DNA from 2 places in the Streptomyces sp. NBC_00829 genome. Region 1 is predicted to be linked to the other one. Evidence: predicted binding sites of a transcription regulator. Region 1 holds the regulator's gene; the other holds the start of a gene.
What was found. Region 1 encodes HrcA, which represses chaperone genes, less so after heat shock. Its sites were predicted from a motif close to TTNGCACTCNGNNNNNCNGAGTGCNAA; they were not measured.

Region 1 (9,386 bases):
CCCGGCGCGTACGCCGCGGCACTCGCGGAGAACCGGTCGCCGGGTGCGGGCCGTGAGGTGCTCCCGGCGGAGGACCGCCGCGTGGAGAGGATCCTGCTCGAACTGCGGCTGCGGGAGGGCTGCGAACTGTCGCTCCTGCGCACGGCCGGCCTTGCGGCGGCGGGGCGGGCGCTCGAGGACGGCCTGCTGGAGCCGGGGGCGTACGAACAGGGGCGGGCCGTGCTGACGCTGTGGGGGCGCCTGCTGGCGGACGCGGTGGTGCGGGACCTGGTGGACTGACGGTCGGGCCCAGCAGCCCTGCCCCGCAAGACCCGGGGGGCTGCGTCTCGGGTGGTCGCCCGGCCCCGGTGCCTCGCGGTGCTCGCCCGCTGCCTCGGTGCCTCGCGGTCGTCGCCCGGCCTCGGTGCCTCGCGGTGCTCGCCCGCTGCCCCGGTGCCTCGCGGTGGTCGCCCGGCCTCGGTGCCTCGCGGTGCTCGCCCGCTGCCTCGGTGCCTCGCCGTGGTCGCCCGGCTCCCGTGCCTCGCGGTGTCGCACGGCTCCCGAGTCCCGTGGGGGCCGTGCCCGGGACCGCGCCTCAGTCGCGGTCGGTACCCGGCGGCGCCGTCACGAAGTCGATCAGCTCCTCCACCCTGCCCAGCAGTGCCGGCTCCACGTCCTTGTACGAGCGGACCGCGGCCAGAATCCGCTGCCACGCGGCCCCCGTGTTCCGCGGCCAGCCCAGCGCCGCGCACACCCCGGTCTTCCAGTCCTGCCCCCGAGGAACCGAAGGCCACGCGGTGATGCCGACCGAGGACGGCTTCACCGCCTCCCAGACGTCGATGTACGGGTGGCCCACCACCAGCGCGTGAGCGGAGGAGACCTCCGCGGCGATCCGGGACTCCTTCGAACCCGGCACCAGATGGTCCACCAGCACGCCCAGGCGCGCGTCCGGGCCCGGCGAGAAGTCGCGAACGATCGCGGGCAGGTCGTCGATGCCCTCCAGGTACTCCACGACCACGCCCTCGATCCGCAGGTCGTCGCCCCACACCCGCTCCACCAGCTCAGCGTCGTGCCGGCCCTCGACGTAGATGCGTCCCGCCCGCGCCACCCGGGCCCGCGCGCCCGGAACGGCGACGGAGCCCGAAGCCGTACGGGCCGGGCGCACCGGACCCGCCGCCGAGGGGCGTACGAGCGTGACGACGCGGCCCTCCAGCAGGAAGCCCCGCGGGACCATCGGGAACACCCGGTGCTTGCCGAAGCGGTCCTCCAGCGTCACCGTCGGGCCCTGCGCCGTCTTCTCGCATCGGATCACCGCACCGCAGAACCCGGTGCCGACCTCCTCCACGACCAGATCGGGCTCGGCCGGCACCTCGGGTGCGGGCTGCGACTTCTTCCAGGGTGGGGTCAGATCCGGGCTGTAGCTGCGCATTCGCCAGACGCTACGACACCCCGAACCGCGCCGCCAGCACGTCGCGTTGGGCGCGTACGAACGCCGCGTCGACGACCGCGCCGTGGCCCGGTACGTACACCGCGTCCTCACCGCCGAGCGACAGCAGCCGGTCCAGCGCGGCAGGCCAGCGCGACGGGATCGCGTCCGGGCCCGCCTGGGGCTCGCCGGACTCCTCCACCAGGTCTCCGCAGAACACCACCTCCGGGCCGCCCGGCACCAGGACCGCCAGATCGTGACCCGAGTGCCCGGGGCCCACGTTCGCCAGCAGCACCTGCCGGCCGCCCAGGTCGAGTGTCCACTCGCCGCAGACCGGGTGGTGCGGGGCCACGAGCACGTCGACCGCCTCCGCCGCCTCGGCCGGGTCGACCCCGTGCCCCACCGCCGAATCGCGGATCCCGTCCCGCTCCCGCCTCATCAGGTCGGCGAGACCGACCGCGCCGTACACCTCCGTGCCCGAGAACGCCGCCGTCCCCAGCACATGGTCGAAGTGGGGATGGCTCAGTGCGATATGCGTCACGCGGCGGCCCCCCAGCAGGGCCTGCGCCTGGGCACGCAGCTCCGCGCCCTCGCGGAGCGTCGCACCCGTGTCGTACAGCAGGGCACCGTCCTCCCCGGCGATCAAACCGGAGGTCGCGTCCCAGACCGGCAACCGCCTGCGCCCCACCCCGTCGGCCAGCCGCTCCCAGCCGAAGTCTTCCCAACGGACGTCCATACAGCGACGCTATCCGCAACGACCAGCGGCGTCTCGCGGTAGCCTGGTCGGCCGCCCCGGTCGGCCGCCCTTGCTAGAGGTACACCCCGCGGCCGTACACTGGCACGGGACAATGCTGGCACTCGTACGCGGCGAGTGCCAAGCAGTCGCCGAGGAATCACAGCTGGAGGTGTGCGCGATGCTCAGCGAACGCAGACTCGAGGTGCTGCGCGCCATCGTCCAGGACTATGTCGGCACCGAGGAGCCCGTCGGCTCCAAGGCGCTCACCGAGCGTCACAAGCTCGGGGTCTCCCCGGCCACGGTCCGCAACGACATGGCGGTGCTCGAAGAGGAGGGCTTCATCGCCCAGCCTCATACGAGTGCCGGGCGCATTCCCACGGACAAGGGCTACCGCCTCTTCGTCGACAAGCTGGCCGGCGTCAAGCCGCTGTCGTCGCCCGAGCGCCGTGCCATCCAGAACTTCCTGGACGGAGCCGTCGACCTCGACGACGTCGTCGGCCGTACGGTCCGGCTCCTTGCGCAGCTGACCCGGCAGGTCGCGGTCGTCCAGTACCCCTCGCTGACCCGGTCCACCGTCCGGCACGTGGAGCTCCTGTCCCTGGCGCCCGCCCGGCTGATGCTCGTGCTGATCACGGACACGGGACGGGTCGAGCAGCGCATGATCGACTGCCCCGCGCCGTTCGCCGAGACCTCGCTCGCCGATCTGCGGGCCCGGCTCAACAGCAGGGTCGTCGGGCGGCGGTTCGCGGACGTGCCGCAGCTGGTGCAGGACCTTCCCGAATCCTTCGATGCGGAGGACAGGGGCACCGTCTCCACGGTGCTCTCGACCCTGCTCGAAACCCTGGTCGAGGAGACCGAGGAGCGGCTGGTGATCGGCGGCACCGCCAATCTGACCCGCTTCGGGCACGACTTCCCGCTGACGATCCGGCCCGTGCTCGAAGCGCTGGAGGAGCATGTCGTGCTCCTCAAGCTCCTCGGTGAGGCCAAGGAATCGGGCGGTATGGGCATGACTGTACGGATCGGTCATGAGAACGCCCATGAGGGCCTCAACTCCACGTCCGTCGTCGCCGTCGGCTACGGTTCGGGCGACGAGGCAGTTGCCAAACTCGGCGTGGTCGGACCGACCCGCATGGACTACCCCGGAACGATGGGAGCGGTACGCGCAGTGGCACGTTACGTCGGACAGATCCTGGCGGAGTCGTAAGTGGCCACGGACTACTACGCCGTACTCGGCGTACGCCGCGACGCATCGCAGGACGAGATCAAGAAGGCCTTCCGCCGGCTTGCGCGTGAACTCCACCCGGATGTGAATCCGGACCCGAAGACGCAGGAGCGCTTCAAGGAGATCAACGCCGCCTACGAGGTGCTCTCCGATCCGCAGAAGAAGCAGGTCTACGACCTCGGCGGGGATCCCCTGTCGCAGGCCGGCGGCGGTGGCGCGGGCGGCTTCGGAGCCGGTGGCTTCGGGAACTTCTCGGACATCATGGACGCGTTCTTCGGGACGGCGTCGCAGCGGGGACCCAGGTCGCGTACGCGCCGGGGCCAGGACGCGATGATCCGCCTGGAGATCGATCTCAACGAGGCCGCCTTCGGCACGACGAAGGACATCCAGGTCGACACGGCCGTCGTGTGCACGACCTGCTCGGGCGAGGGCGCCGCTCCCGGCACCTCCGCGCAGACCTGTGACATGTGCCGTGGCCGCGGTGAGGTCTCGCAGGTGACCCGGTCCTTCCTGGGCCAGGTCATGACATCGCGCCCGTGCCCCCAGTGCCAGGGCTTCGGCACCGTGGTGCCGACGCCGTGCCCCGAGTGCGCGGGCGACGGACGTATCCGTTCGCGCCGCACGCTGACGGTGAAGATCCCGGCGGGCGTCGACAACGGCACGCGCATCCAGCTCGCGGGCGAGGGCGAGGTCGGCCCCGGGGGCGGTCCCGCGGGCGATCTGTACGTCGAGATCCACGAGCTGCCGCACGCGGTCTTCCAGCGGCGCGGCGACGATCTGCACTGCACGGTGACGATCCCGATGACGGCGGCGGCCCTGGGCACGAAGTGCCCGCTGGAGACGCTGGACGGCATGGAAGAGGTCGACATCCGCCCGGGCACGCAGTCGGGGCAGTCGATCCCGCTGCACGGGCGCGGCATCACGCACCTGCGGGGCGGGGGCCGGGGCGACCTGATCGTGCATGTCGAGGTCATGACCCCGTCGAAGCTGGACGCGGAGCAGGAGAGGCTGCTGCGGGACCTGGCGAAGCTGCGCGGGGAGGAGCGGCCGACAGGTCAGTTCCAGCCCGGACAGCAGGGGCTGTTCTCCCGCCTGAAGGACGCGTTCAACGGCCGCTGACCGGTCTGGGCGGGGGCCCGGGGGCGCTGCCCCTCGGACCCCCGCGCCTCCATCGCCGGCGGGGCTGGTCGGTGCGGCGGAGGCCAGGTGGGGGCCGGTACATCAAGCCCCTCCGGCGATCGAGGACACGCGCGCGGGTTCCGCAAGCCCGCCCCCGGTCGGGCCCGCGCACAGGCGTGGAACGCCCGATTCGGTGGCGCGACGCCAGCATGGCACCATGCCTCCATGTCCTCCGCACTGGCCGATCTCTGCCGTTTCCCGATCGTGCAGGCCCCCATGGCAGGCGGCGCATCCTGCCCGCAGCTGGCCGCCGCCGTGTCCGAAGCCGGCGGGCTCGGGTTCCTGGCCGCCGGGTACAAGACCGCGGACGGCATGTACCAGGAGGTCAAACGGATCCGGGGGCTCACCGCCCAGCCCTTCGGCGTGAATCTGTTCATGCCGCAGCCCAACACCGCCGACTCCGCCGCCGTCGAGGTCTACCGTCATCAGCTCGCCGGTGAGGCCGCCTGGTACGAGACCCCGATCGGCGATCCCGACTCCGGGCGCGATGACGGCTACGAGGCCAAGCTGGCCATCCTCCTCGACGACCCGGTGCCCGTCGTCTCCTTCACCTTCGGCTGCCCGACGCGGGACGTGCTCGACTCGTTCTCCAAGGCCGGTACGTTCACCGTCGTCACCGTGACCACGCCGGAAGAGGCGCAGGCGGCCCAGTGGGCGGGCGCCGACGCCGTGTGTGTGCAGGGCATCGAGGCAGGCGGCCACCAGGGCACCCACCGTGACGACCCCGCGGCCGACGGCGCCGGTGTCGGGCTGCTGACGCTCGTCGCGCTGGTCCATGAGTCCGTGCAGCTGCCGGTCATCGCCGCGGGCGGCCTGATGCGCGGCGGTCAGATCGCGGGCACGCTCGCGGCCGGCGCGGCAGCGGCGCAGCTCGGGACGGCGTTCCTGGTCTGCCCCGAGTCGGGCGCGAACGCGCTGCACAAGCAGGCCATGACCAACCCCCTCTTCGTCCGTACCGAAATCACCCGGGCCTTCTCCGGGCGGCCCGCCCGCGGCCTCGTCAACCGTTTCATGCGCGAGCACGGTCCGTACGCCCCCGCCGCCTATCCCCAGGTGCACCACATGACGAGCAGCCTGCGCAAGGCCGCGGCCAAGGCGGGCGACGCCCAGGGCATGGCGCTGTGGGCCGGTCAGGGCCACCGGCTGGCGCGTGAGCTGCCCGCCGGACACCTGGTCGACGTGCTGGTCGCCGAGACGGACTCCGCGCGCGCAGCGCTGGCGCCGGGCGGTTCCCGATGACCGCACCCGTGTTCGTCGTGGACTCCCTGGAGGGCGTGGGTGCCGGGGCGATCGTCACCCTGGACGGGCCCGAGGGACGGCACGCCGTCTCCGTACGCAGGCTGCAGTCCGGCGAGGACATCGTGCTCACGGACGGCAGGGGGCGCGGGGCCGCCGGTGTGGTCCTGCGGACCGAGGGCAAGGACCGGCTGATCGTCGAGCCGTTCGAGTTCCCCACCGAGCCGGAGCCCACTCCCCGGATCACCGTCGTCCAGGCCCTGCCGAAGGGCGACCGTGGCGAGCTCGCCGTCGAGACCATGACGGAGACGGGGGTGGACGCGGTCGTGCCATGGGCCGCCGCACGCTGCATCACGCAGTGGAAGGGGGAGCGGGGCGCCAAGTCCCTCGCCAAGTGGCGGGCCACCGCCCGTGAGGCGGGCAAGCAGTCCCGTCGGCTCCGCTTCCCGGACGTCGCGGACGCGGCAACGACCAAGCAGGTCGCGTCCCTTCTGGCCGAAGCCGATTTCGCCGCCGTGCTGCACGAGGAGGGCGCCGAGCCGCTGGCCACGGCCGACCTGCCGGCCGAGGGGTCGATCGTGCTGGTGGTGGGGCCCGAAGGGGGCGTCTCGCCGGAGGAGTTGGCGGCGTTCGCCGCCGCGGGCGCGAAGCCGTACCGGCTGGGACGCAGTGTGCTGCGCACCTCCACGGCGGGTACGGCCGCGACGGCCCTGCTGCTCGGCCGCACGGGCCGCTGGTCCTAGGGCCCGCTCCGGGCGCCGTACGGCCCCGCCCTTCGGCTCCGCCGCTCGGCCACCTGCCTGCCTCGCCCGCCCCGCCCCGCCCTCACGCGCGCGGCGGGATCGCGCCGTTTCTCTCCGCCATGTCGACGACCGTACGGGGCCAGGACTGTCCGCAACCACCCTTTTCCTGCCGGGCATCAGCTGTCACCCTGCCCTCTATGCGGGGCATGAGAGGAACGCGCTACGGGCGCACCCTGGTCGCAATCTGCGCTGCCGGAACCGCGGTTGCGGGCGTCGCCGCCTGTGATCCGATCGCCGACGGCCTGAGTTCCGCCGCCGTCGCGGTCACCACCGACAAGACCGGGACGAGCACGCTGGAGCGCCTCGGCTTCGCTGTGCGCTGGCTCAGCTGCACGGCGAAGGTGGACAACGGCAAGGCGGGCGGCGGCGCATCCGCAACGCCGAGCAGACCGAGCACGGCCACCGTCGACTGCCGCGGCGAGACCGAATCCGGCCAGGAGATCACGCTCAAGGGCAAGGTGACCGACGAGCGTTCGGGGACGTGCGTACGCGGCAGACTCGTCGCCAGGGTCGGCGGCAAGGTCGTCTTCGAGGCCAGCGTGCTCGGCAACTGCGACGCCGCGCCGAGCAGCACCCCGTCCACTCACCGTCCGGACGGGCAGCCGCGCCCGACCGTCACGGTGACGGTGACCGTGACGGCAGCTCCGGGCAAGTGACCGGGCGCGCGGCACCGCGGCACGCGGCGCCGTGGCAAGTGATCCGGCACGCGGGACACGACCCGCGGTGGTCCGGCCAAGTGATCCCAAAGCCGTGACCCGGCAGCGGTCGCCTGCCTAGGGTGACCGTGTGACTCAGCCTGCCTACCTCCGGTTCCCGCATGTCCACGGCGAGTTGATCGCCTTCACCGCAGAGGACGACGTCTGGGTCGCCCCGATCGACGGCGGCCGGGCGTGGCGCGTGAGCGCCGACAACGTTCCGGTGAACCACCCCAGGATCTCGCCCGACGGCGCGCACATCGCCTGGTCCTCGCTGCGGGCCGGTGCGCCCGAGGTGCATCTCGCGCCCGTCGACGGCGGACCCGCGGACCGGCTGACGTACTGGGGCAGCGCGAAGACGTCCGTACGCGGCTGGACCCCGGACGGTGAGGTCCTCGCGATCAGCACCCACGGCCAGGCCTCGCTGCGCCGCACCTGGGCGCGGGCGGTGCCGCTCGACGGCGGGCCCGCGGCCGTGCTGCCGTACGGACCCGTGGGCGGTGTGGCGTACGGCCCGCGGACGTTGCTGCTCTCCGCCACCATGGGGCGCGAGGCCGCCGCCTGGAAGCGCTACCGGGGCGGCACGGCGGGCAAGCTGTGGATCGACCCGTCGGGCGAGGGGGAGTTCGTACGCCTCCACGAGGATCTCGACGGGAACATGGAGTACCCGCTGTGGGTGGGGGACAGGATCGCGTTCCTCTCCGACCACGAGGGCGTGGGAGCGCTGTACTCCTCCCTCCCGGACGGATCCGGACTGCGGCGGCACACCCCGGTCGACGGCTTCTACGCCCGCCACGCAGCCACCGACGGCACCCGTGTCGTCTACTCCCGCGCCGGTGAGCTGTGGATCGTCGACGACCTCCGCACCGCCGAACCCCGCCGCCTGGACATCCGGCTCGGCGGCCAGCGCACCGATCTGCGCCCGCGTCCGGTCAGGTCCGAGCGCCACCTCGGGACCGCCACGCCGGACCACACGGGCCGCGGCAGCGCCGTCGAGATCCGGGGAGGCATCCACTGGGTCACCCACCGCGAGGGGCCCGCGCGGGCACTGGCCGCGGAGCCCGGCGTCCGCGCCAGGCTGCCCCGCACCTTCCGGGTCGACGGCGAGGAGCAGGTCGTCTGGGTCACCGACGCCGAGGGCGACGACGCCCTCGAATTCGCGCCGGCCACCGGCCCGGCGCCCGGCGCGACGCCCCGCAGGCTCGGGGCCGGCCGGCTCGGCCGCGTGCTGAGCCTCTCCGTGGCACCCGACGGCAGCCGCGCGGCCGTCGCCTCGCACGACGGCCGCGTCCTGCTCGTCGACCGCGAGTCGGGCGAGGTCCGCGAGGTCGACCGCAGCGAGCACGGCGAAGCGACCGGTCTCGCCTTCTCGCCCGACTCCGGATGGCTCGCCTGGTCGCACGCCGGGCCCGACCCGCTGCGCCAGCTCAAGCTCGCCGGCACCACCGAACTGTCCGTCTCCGAGGCGACCCCGCTGCGCTTCTGCGATTTCCAGCCCGCCTTCACGCTCGACGGGAAACACCTTGCGTTCCTCTCCGAGCGCGCCTTCGACCCGGTCTACGACACGCACGTCTTCGACCTCGCCTTCGTCGGCGGCTGCCGCCCGCACCTGATCACGCTGGCGTCCACGACGCCCTCGCCGTTCGGGCCGCAGCGCCACGGACGGGCCTTCGAGACGGACAAGGACAAGGAGAAGGACCAGCGCAGGCAGGACGGAGAGGAGGGCGGCGTCCCCGTCACCCGTATCGACCTCGAAGGGCTCGCCGACCGGATAGTTCCCTTCCCCGTCGAGGCCGCCCGTTACTCCACGCTGCGTGCCGCCAAGGACGGCCTCCTGTGGCTGCGCCACCCGCTGCGCGGTGTCCTCGGGGCGACCCGGGCCACCCCCGACGACCCGGGTCCCAGGACCGCGCTGGAGCGCTACGACCTGGCGCAGCAGCGGATCGAGGAGCTCTCCGGGGACGCCACGAGCTTCTCGGTCAGCGGCGACGGCAAGCGGGTGCTGCTGTACACCGAGGGCAAGCTCAAGGTGGTGCCGAGCGACCGCCGCGCCTCACGGGACGAGGACAGCGACACCAACATCACCGTCGATCTCTCACGGGTCCGCGCG
Region 2 (9,386 bases), 2.3 Mb from region 1:
CCGCTCGGCTTCACCCTCCGCCGCAGTTCCTCCGGCTCCACGGCCGAACCGCGTTTCTTCACCGTGAGGTTGCCAACCTCGCGCTCACGCAGCAGCGCCTTGAGCCTCTTGAGGTGGAAGGGGAGCTCGTCGGTGATCTCGTAGGCCACGGCGTACGGCGTCGGCCGCAGTTCGTCCGCGGTGATGTACGCGATCGTCTCGTCGATCAGTCCGCCGTCGAGCTCCTCGGCCACCTCGGCGACCAGATGCGCGCGGATCACGGCCCCGTCGGGTTCGTAGAGGAAGCGGCCGACCTTGCGGACGTCCGGGTTCGGCAGTCCGCGGCCGGTCAGGGTCGCGCCGGAGGGCAGGAGGGTGGCGCGGCGGGCACCCGGGGTGATGACCTGGGGGCGGCCCCGGGCGTGCCAGAGCACGGCCTCCTTCACGTCGCCCTCGTCCGAGATCCACTCGGCCTCGAAGTCGTCGGGGACCAGCTCATGGGGGATACCGGGCGCGATCTTGATGGCGCCCGTGCCGACCGTGCGGACCGCCTCGATCGCCCAGGACAGGGGCGGGGAGTACGCCTCGGGGTCGAAGATCCGGCCTCGTCCGCCGCGCCGGGCCGGGTCGATGAAGACGGATTCGCCGTTCGCCGGGTCCCAGTCCATGACGTCCGCGCAGCGGGCCGTCATCAGCGATGTGCCCTCCGCCACCGTGTGCACATTGAAGCGCGCCGTCTCGCAGGTCAGCGGGTCCCGGTCGACGGCCCGCACGGAGAATCCGGCGCGGACGAGGGCGATCGCGTCGCCGCCGATGCCGCAGCAGAGGTCGGTGACCTCGGCCGGGCCGAGGTCCCTGAACCGCCGCGCCCGGTACTCGGCGACCGTCCGGCGGGTGGACTGTTCGAGCCCGTGCGGTGTGAAGAGCATCCGGTGCGCGTCCTCGGCGCCGAACTTCGCCACCGCCCGCTGCCGCAGCCGCGCCTGGGTGAGCGCGGCCGAGACCAGTTCGGCGGAGTGCTCGCGGCGCAGCCGGGTGGCGAGGGCGAGTTCCTGCGCCGGGTTGTAGTCGCGCAGGACGGCCAGCAGGGCCTGCCCCTCGTCGGTGAGCAGCGGCGCGAGGAGCGGAAACACGTCATTCACCGGCCCATTGTGGGCCAGGCGGGGGATGGTGCGCCCGCGGTGGAGGTGTCGGCCGGGCCGTACGGACATCGGCTGACAGGATCCTGCGCCATGCAGCTTGTGCGACAAAACGAGAATAAGCGAGCAAAGCGGTCCAGGGTGATCCTGGTCGTGCCCCTGGTCGCCGCGATCGGCTCGGGCTGCGCGGGCGGGCCGGACAAGGCCCCCGGCAGCTCGAAGCCCGCCCCCGGCCAGCAGGCGAAGCAGGCGGCGGCCGGCCCGGCCGGCGCGCTCTCCGCGTACGTGGAGAAGGTGAGGCGCGCCGAGGCCGCCCGCGTCGCCGCCGCCAAGAAGTGGGGGCTCGCCAGGACACCGCTGGCCGCGCCCCCGCCGCCCGCCGTCAAGCCGAAGATCACCACACGGAAGGGCTTCGAGGTCGAGGACGGCGAGTCCTTGCCACCCGTCTTCACGACGGTCCCGGTCAAGGAGAAGATCGTCTTTCTGACGATCGACGACGGCTCCGAGAAGGACCCCGCCCTCCTGCGGATGATGAGCGACCTCCGGATCCCGTACAGCGCCTTCCTCAGCGACTACCTGATCAGCGACAACTACGGCTACTTCAAGCAGATGCGGGACCGCGGCGTCTCCCTGCACAACCACACGCTCAACCACCGCTATCTGCCCGGCCTGTCGCACACCGCGCAGAAGCACGAGATCTGCGACCAGCAGGACAAGCTGGCGAAGCGGTACGGAAAGCGGCCGCCGCTCTTCCGCCCGCCGTACGGCAACTACAACCGGGACACGCTCCAGGTGGCCAAGTCGTGCGGGATCAGGGCCGTTCCGCTGTGGGCTGCCGAGGCGTTCCCCGATCACATGGAGTGGCGGGAGCGGGACAGCGACCTCCACCCCGGCGACATCATCCTCACCCACTTCCGTGGCCGCGAGGACTGGAAGGGGACCATGCCCGACATGATCCGGCGGGTGATGAAGACGATCACGGACAAGGGCTACGCCGTGGCCAGGCTGGAGGACTACGTATGAGCAGGGCGCACCGGCTCCTGGCCGGACTGGCGGCAGGTGCGCTGCTTGCCGCGGGGTGCGCCCCATCGGTCGACCCGATCGAGCGGCTCGGCCGCAAGGCCGCGCGGAAGGTGACCCCGGGACCGGCCGCGCACGGATCCGGGGCATCGGCGTCCCACGGCAGATGGGGGCTGGCGGGCCCGCTCGCCGCCGCGCCGAAACCGCCCGCCCACCGGCTCTCCGCCGCGTATGTCGTCAACCGGGTGCCGACCGACGACAGGGTCGTCTTTCTCACCGTCGACGAGGGCGCGGCGCGCGATCCGCAGTTCATGCGGATGGCGGGTGAACTGAATCTTCCGGTCAGCATGTTCCGCACGGCGGGACGGCCCGAGCTGCCCACCCTGTCGTACGAGGGGCAGCGCGCCGAGATCTGCGGGCAGCGCAGGCGGTGGCTGTTCCACCCGCCGCACGGCGCGTACAACGCCGACACACTGCGGGCGGCGGCCGACTGCGGGGTCCGCGCGGTCGTGGTGGGCCGTGAGTTCCATGAGCGGGCCCGGGGCGAACGGCTGAGGCCCGGTGACATCGTGCGGGCCGACCCGAGGACGGCGGCGCGCCTGCTGTGCCGCATCCAGGAGCAGGGGTACGCCGTGGGCCGTCTGGAGGACTACGTCTGAGTCCGCGTCCGCTCGGAACCCGAAGGCCGAGGACGGCGTTATGTACACGGGGACCGAAGTCGGCGCGCGCGTGAATTGGCACTCCGCTTGACCGAGTGCTAATCGCGGTCATAGTCTCAGGTCTGGCACTCCCCACTGGAGAGTGCCAACACAGCGACGGGCAGGTCCGGCACCCGCGACGACGGATCCACCTGGTCGCCACCTCAGACAGTTAACCCCGTGAGATCTCCGAAGGGGGAGGTCGGATCGTGACGACCGCCAGCTCCAAGGTTGCCATCAAGCCGCTCGAGGACCGCATTGTGGTCCAGCCGCTCGACGCCGAGCAGACCACGGCCTCGGGCCTGGTCATCCCGGACACCGCGAAGGAGAAGCCCCAGGAGGGCGTCGTCCTTGCCGTGGGTCCGGGCCGCTTTGAGAACGGCGAGCGGCTTCCGCTCGACGTTCAGACCGGCGACGTCGTGCTGTACAGCAAGTACGGCGGCACCGAGGTGAAGTACAACGGCGAGGAGTACCTCGTCCTCTCGGCTCGCGACGTGCTCGCGATCGTCGAGAAGTAATTCACCCACGTTTTTGATCTGCGCCCCTGGCACCCGCGATTTCATTGAGCGCCGGGAGCCCGGGGCGCAGTTCGTTTCGAGCGACGCAGGCCGCCTCAGGAGTGGCCGAAGATCGCAACGAGAGGACTGACACGCTCCCATGGCGAAGATCCTGAAGTTCGACGAGGACGCCCGTCGCGCCCTCGAGCGCGGCGTCAACAAGCTTGCCGACACGGTCAAGGTGACGATCGGCCCCCGTGGCCGCAATGTCGTCATCGACAAGAAGTTCGGCGCTCCCACCATCACCAACGACGGCGTGACCATCGCCCGCGAGGTTGAGGTCGAGGACCCGTTCGAGAACCTCGGCGCGCAGCTGGTGAAGGAGGTGGCGACCAAGACCAACGACATCGCGGGTGACGGCACCACCACCGCCACCGTGCTGGCCCAGGCGCTCGTCCGCGAGGGCCTGCGCAACGTCGCCGCCGGCGCCTCCCCGGCCGCCCTGAAGAAGGGCATCGACGCCGCGGTCAAGGCCGTGTCCGAGGAGCTCCTCGCGACCGCCCGCCCGATCGAGGACAAGGCCGACATCGCCGCCGTGGCCGCGCTCTCCGCGCAGGACCAGCAGGTCGGCGAGCTCATCGCCGAGGCGATGGACAAGGTCGGCAAGGACGGTGTCATCACCGTCGAGGAGTCCAACACCTTCGGCCTGGAGCTCGACTTCACCGAGGGCATGGCCTTCGACAAGGGCTACCTGTCCCCGTACATGGTGACCGACCAGGAGCGTATGGAGGCCGTCCTCGACGACCCGTACATCCTGATCAACCAGGGCAAGATCTCCTCGATCCAGGATCTGCTTCCCCTGCTCGAGAAGGTCATCCAGGCCGGTGGCTCCAAGCCGCTGCTGATCATCGCCGAGGACGTCGAGGGCGAGGCCCTCTCCACCCTCGTCGTGAACAAGATCCGCGGCACGTTCAACGCGGTGGCCGTCAAGGCCCCCGGCTTCGGCGACCGCCGCAAGGCCATGCTCCAGGACATGGCCACCCTCACCGGTGCCACGGTCATCTCCGAGGAGGTCGGCCTCAAGCTCGACCAGGCCGGTCTCGACGTGCTGGGCAGCGCCCGCCGCGTGACGATCACCAAGGACGACACCACCGTCGTCGACGGTGGCGGCAACTCCGAGGACGTCGTCGGCCGGATCAACCAGATCAAGGCCGAGATCGAGTCCACGGATTCCGACTGGGACCGCGAGAAGCTCCAGGAGCGCCTCGCGAAGCTGGCCGGCGGCGTGTGCGTGATCAAGGTCGGCGCCGCCACCGAGGTGGAGCTGAAGGAGAAGAAGCACCGTCTGGAGGACGCCATCTCCGCGACCCGCGCCGCGGTCGAGGAGGGCATCGTCTCCGGTGGTGGCTCCGCGCTCGTCCACGCGGTCAAGATCCTGGAGGGCAACCTCGACAAGACCGGCGACGAGGCCACCGGTGTCGCCGTCGTCCGCCGCGCCGCTGTCGAGCCGCTGCGCTGGATCGCCGAGAACGCCGGCCTCGAGGGCTACGTCATCACCGCCAAGGTGGCGGAGCTGGACAAGGGCCAGGGCTTCAACGCCGCGACCGGTGAGTACGGCGACCTGGTGAAGGCCGGCGTCATCGACCCGGTCAAGGTCACGCGCTCCGCCCTGGAGAACGCCGCGTCCATCGCCTCCCTGCTGCTCACGACCGAGACCCTGGTCGTCGAGAAGCCGGCCGACGACGAGGGCGACGCGGGCCACGGTCACGGCCACAGCCACTGACCTCGTACGACGTCTGACGCCTACGACGCCAGAAGGCCTCTCGTCCCGCCACCGGCGGGACGAGAGGCCTTGCGCATGAGGGGTGGACTTCAGCCCATGGCGCCGAGCTGGCGCATCAGACCCATCAGGTCCTCGTGCCACCAGCCTTCCTGGATCATGCCGTCCTTGAAGCGGAAGACCGTGGTGCCGGTCATGGCGCACTGCCGGCCCGTGGGCGGGATGCCCATGAAGTCGCCCTTGTGGGTGCCTGTCCAGCTCCACAGTGTCGCGACGTCATCGCCCTCGCAGATCTGCCGGTCGAGTTCGAAGGTGAAGTCGAAGGCGTTCCGCCAGCTGGTGACATCCTTGCGGATGATGTCGGACCCGACCACCGCGGCTTCTTCCTTCGCGACGTCGTGGTCGATGTAGTCGGCCGCGAACATCTCGTCGATGGCCTCAAGGTTCCCGCCGACGGCGACCTCGTGGAAGAACCGACGGGAAGTTGTCTGGTTCAACTGCTCATCGCGGACGACATCAAGGTCGGTGAACGTGGGCATACTGTCGCAGAGCGCCACCATCTCCTGGAAGATCCGGTCCGTCTCGGGCAGCTTCGAGTTCTTCATCGCCTCTTCGTATGAGGGAAATTCGACGATCTCGACGAAGTGGGACCCGTCGGCGCGGTCCTTGCCGATGAGAGCGTGGGTGGCGGTCCGCTTGCCTTTGGTCTGTATGGCCCACTGGTCCATGAGCCGGTCCATGTCGTCGAACCGCTCGGTCTTGCAGTCGATTATCTGTACGAATTTCATGGCGCCTCCCGGTCGCGCGCCCGAGCGGGCCCCGGGTGGAGCCCTGGGTGAGATACGTCCAGTTTAGTGAGATTTGAAGAATGTGAGGCGTTCAGGGGGATTTTGAGGAATGTGAGGCGTTCAGGCCGAGTGATCAAGGGTCGCCGGGTGCACAGGGTCGGCGAAGGGCAGACCGGACGCGAACCGCTCCAGCTCGTCCAGGGACAGGTCCGTCAACCTGTGGAGCTCATTGCCCAGCGAGCCCGCGATGTGCGGGGTCAGCAGGACGTTCGGCAGGGAGTACAACGGCGAGTCGGCGGGCGGGACTTCTGGATCCGTGACGTCCAGTACGGCGTGCAGCCGGCCCGACACCAGCTCCGGCAGCAGCGCGCTCTCGTCGATCAGCGAGCCGCGCGAGGTGTTGATCAGGGTCGCTCCGTCCGGCAGCAGTGCCAGCCGGCGCCCGTCGAGCATATGGCGGGTGGCCGGGAGCTGCGGGGCATGGACGGTGACGATGCCGCTGAGCGAGCAGAGCTCGTCGAGGCCGGTGGAGGTGACGCCGAGGCCGGCCGCCTCGGCGGTGCCGACGTACGGGTCGTAGAGCAGGACGTCCAGGTCGAAGGGGCGCAGCAGCTCGATGACGCGCCGGCCGATCCGGGACGCGCCGACGACGCCGACCGTGCGCCGGTAGTTGCCGGCACCGTCGAGGTCGCGCTGCCAGTCGTAGTCGCCGTGCAGTTGTCCGTAGCGCTGTGCCGAGCGCAGGACGTGCTTGCCCGCGAAGAGGATCGCGGCGAGCGTGTACTCGGCGACGGGCAGCGCATTGGCAGCCGCGGCGGAGGTCACCGCGATGCCGCGCTCCCAACAGGCCTCGGTGATGTGGTGCTTGACCGAGCCCGCGGCGTGGACGACCGCGCGCAGCCGGGGGGCCCGGTTCAGGACGTCGGCGGTGAGCGGGGTGGCGCCCCAGCAGGTGAACAGGACGTCGGCCTCGGCGAGAGCGGTGGCGACCGCCGGGCCCGGTGCGGCCAGGTCGTGGGCGATCAGCCGGGGGTCGGTACGGGCGAGCGCTGCGAGGCGGTCGCGGTGGCGGTCGGTGAACAGGCGCTCGGCGATCCCGGGACCCATGGCGAGCAGCACGGCAGGGCGATGGTCGGTGGCGTGGTGCATGGTGGAACTCGGGCTCCTCGTATGTCGCTTGAGGTCACGGGGGCACTGAGGTCACTTGTCGCTGCCGGCGGGACGGCAGCGACAACACCCCTGCCGTCGGCCCTACTGCGGACCGTACTTGCGGCCAGTCCTGGACGAGAGCCCGCCGAGCAGCCCGCGCGGCGCCAGCTTCACCACGCCCATCAGCGCCTTGTACCGCGGGTCCGGGATCGACAGGGACTTCCCGCGCGCCAGGTCCGCCAGCGCGGTCGCCACCACCTTGTCGGCATCCAGCCACATCCATCCGGGGATGTTGTCGGTGCCCATGCCGGCCCGCTCATGGAACTCGGTCCGTACGAAGCCGGGGCAGAGCGCCATCAGCCGAACCCCCGACCCCGCCAGATCGCGCGCCGCGCCCTGGGTGAACTGCACAACCCACGCCTTCGACGCCCCATAGGTCCCGCGCGGCACGAACGCGGCCACCGACGCCACATTCACCACGCCGCCCCGCCCACGGTCCCGCATCGACTCCGTCGCGGCCGAGGTGAGCCGGAGCACCGCCTCGCAGTGCACCTTCAGCATCGTCAGTTCATCGGCCATCGACACTTCCAGAAAGCGTCCCTTGTTCCCGAATCCGGCGTTGTTGACCAGTAGATCCGCCGGGTTCTTCCGGTCGGCGAGCCGCTTCTCGACCGACGCGATCCCCTCGTCCTGCGCCAGATCGGCGGTCAGCACCTCCGCCTCGATGCCGTGCCGGTCGTGCAGCTCGGTCGCCTGTTCCTGCAGCCGCTTGGTGTCGCGGGCCACGAGCACCAGGTTGTGTCCCTCTGCCGCGAGCCGCCGCGCGAACGCGGCACCGATCCCCGCGGTCGCTCCCGTAATCAGTGCAGTCGTCATAGGCGGCACGTTAGTGCCCCGTGTGCGCGTGCCGCGCACCCACCTTGCCCGCCCGCTGCCCCTTCTCGACCACCACGAACTGGCCCATCATTCCCAGATCCTCGTGGTACAGCAGATGGCAGTGGTACATGTACGGAGTGTCAGGATCGGCGGGTCCGTCGAAGCGCATCGCGAGCTTGACCGTCTTCAGGGGCGGCACGAAGACCGTGTCCTTGGCGCCCCGCAGCTCGGGAGGCGGCTCCTTGCCGTCGACCTCGAGAATCCGGAACTGCACGTCGTGCACATGGAAGTTGTGCGGGGTGGTGTGGTCGTTGCGTACGGTCCACGTCTCGGTGGTGCCCCGCACGACCGTCTCGTCGATCCGGTCCATCCTCATCTTCCTGCCGTTGATACCGGTGGTCAGCAGTCCGAACGAGCGCTCGCGCGCCGAGTCCGAACCGTCCGGGACCTCCAGGTCTCCGAGGACGCCGGGGAGCTTCGGCGAGGGCCGCAGGGTCTTCGCCGCGCGCAGCTGGAGTATGTCGAAGGAGTCGTCGCCGCCGGCGAACCGCGCCTGCCAGCCGCCTCCGTAGCTGTCGTGCGGGAAGCTGCGCAGCACCGTCCGCTCGCCCGCCTTCATCCGCACCACGATCTCGGCCCGCTCACCGGGCGACAACTGGATCCGGTCCGCCGGGGCCGGCTTCTCCAGCAGCCCTCCGTCGGTTCCGATCAGTGCGAACCCCCGGCCGTCGGAGAATCCGAAGTCGTAGACACGGGCGGTCGAGGCGTTGAGCAGCCGCAGCCGGACGAGTTCGTCGCCGACGGCCTTGTACGGATCGAGGGTGCCGTTGACCATCGTCCGGTCCCCGAGGAATCCGGTGTCCCGCAGGAGCTGGTGCCCGTGGTCGAACGACGCTCCCTTGAAGCGGACGTCCTGGACGATGACCGGCAGATCGTCCACGCCGTAGCTCCTCGGCAGCGCCAGGCGTCCGGCCCTGTCGTCGTCGAGGAGGAACATCCCGGCAAGCCCGCGCTGCACGTGCTTCTCCGTCCTGCCGTGCGGATGCGGGTGGTACCAGAGGGTCGCCGCGGGCTGGTTCACGGTCCAGCGGGGTGTCCAGCTCGCGCCGGGGGCGACCATCTGGTGCGGGCCGCCGTCCATCGCCGCGGGCAGATGCATGCCGTGCCAGTGCACGGTGGATTCCTCGCCCAGCGTGTTCCTGATCTGTACCTCGACCTTCTCGCCGCGCTCGGCGCGCAGCGTCGGGCCGAGGAAGTCCCCGTTGAAGCCCCAGGTGGAGGTGGACTTCCCGGCCCGGAACTCCTTCCGGCCTTCCTGCATGGTGAGCCGGAAGACCCGGGTCCCGTCCCGCCTGACCGTCGAGGGCGCCTGCGGCGGCACGGTCAGCTCGTTGCCGAACTCCGTGCTGCCGGCCGTGGAGACCTTGGCGTCGGAGTACAGGTAGAGAGCGCCGCCGCCG

Region 2: a site for HrcA is predicted at 2,873-2,899, ahead of groES (co-chaperone GroES). Genes of this name have one in related genera too.

The regions. Positions count from the first base shown of each region.
Region 1 is NZ_CP108867.1:5,550,733-5,560,118, forward strand. It holds gene hemW (radical SAM family heme chaperone HemW) at 1-279, shown strand, start outside; gene OG293_RS24605 (DUF3097 domain-containing protein) at 575-1,408, opposite strand; gene OG293_RS24610 (MBL fold metallo-hydrolase) at 1,419-2,141, opposite strand; gene hrcA (heat-inducible transcriptional repressor HrcA) at 2,320-3,345, shown strand; gene dnaJ (molecular chaperone DnaJ) at 3,346-4,482, shown strand; gene OG293_RS24625 (nitronate monooxygenase) at 4,708-5,781, shown strand; gene OG293_RS24630 (16S rRNA (uracil(1498)-N(3))-methyltransferase) at 5,778-6,521, shown strand; gene OG293_RS24635 (hypothetical protein) at 6,719-7,237, shown strand; gene OG293_RS24640 (S41 family peptidase) at 7,368-9,386, shown strand, end outside.
Region 2 is NZ_CP108867.1:3,222,276-3,231,661, reverse strand. It holds gene OG293_RS13670 (THUMP-like domain-containing protein) at 1-1,190, opposite strand, end outside; gene OG293_RS13665 (polysaccharide deacetylase family protein) at 1,212-2,141, shown strand; gene OG293_RS13660 (hypothetical protein) at 2,138-2,797, shown strand; gene groES (co-chaperone GroES) at 3,046-3,354, shown strand; gene groL (chaperonin GroEL) at 3,494-5,116, shown strand; gene OG293_RS13645 (ester cyclase) at 5,206-5,901, opposite strand; gene OG293_RS13640 (hydroxyacid dehydrogenase) at 6,022-7,050, opposite strand; gene OG293_RS13635 (SDR family NAD(P)-dependent oxidoreductase) at 7,153-7,926, opposite strand; gene OG293_RS13630 (multicopper oxidase family protein) at 7,937-9,386, opposite strand, start outside.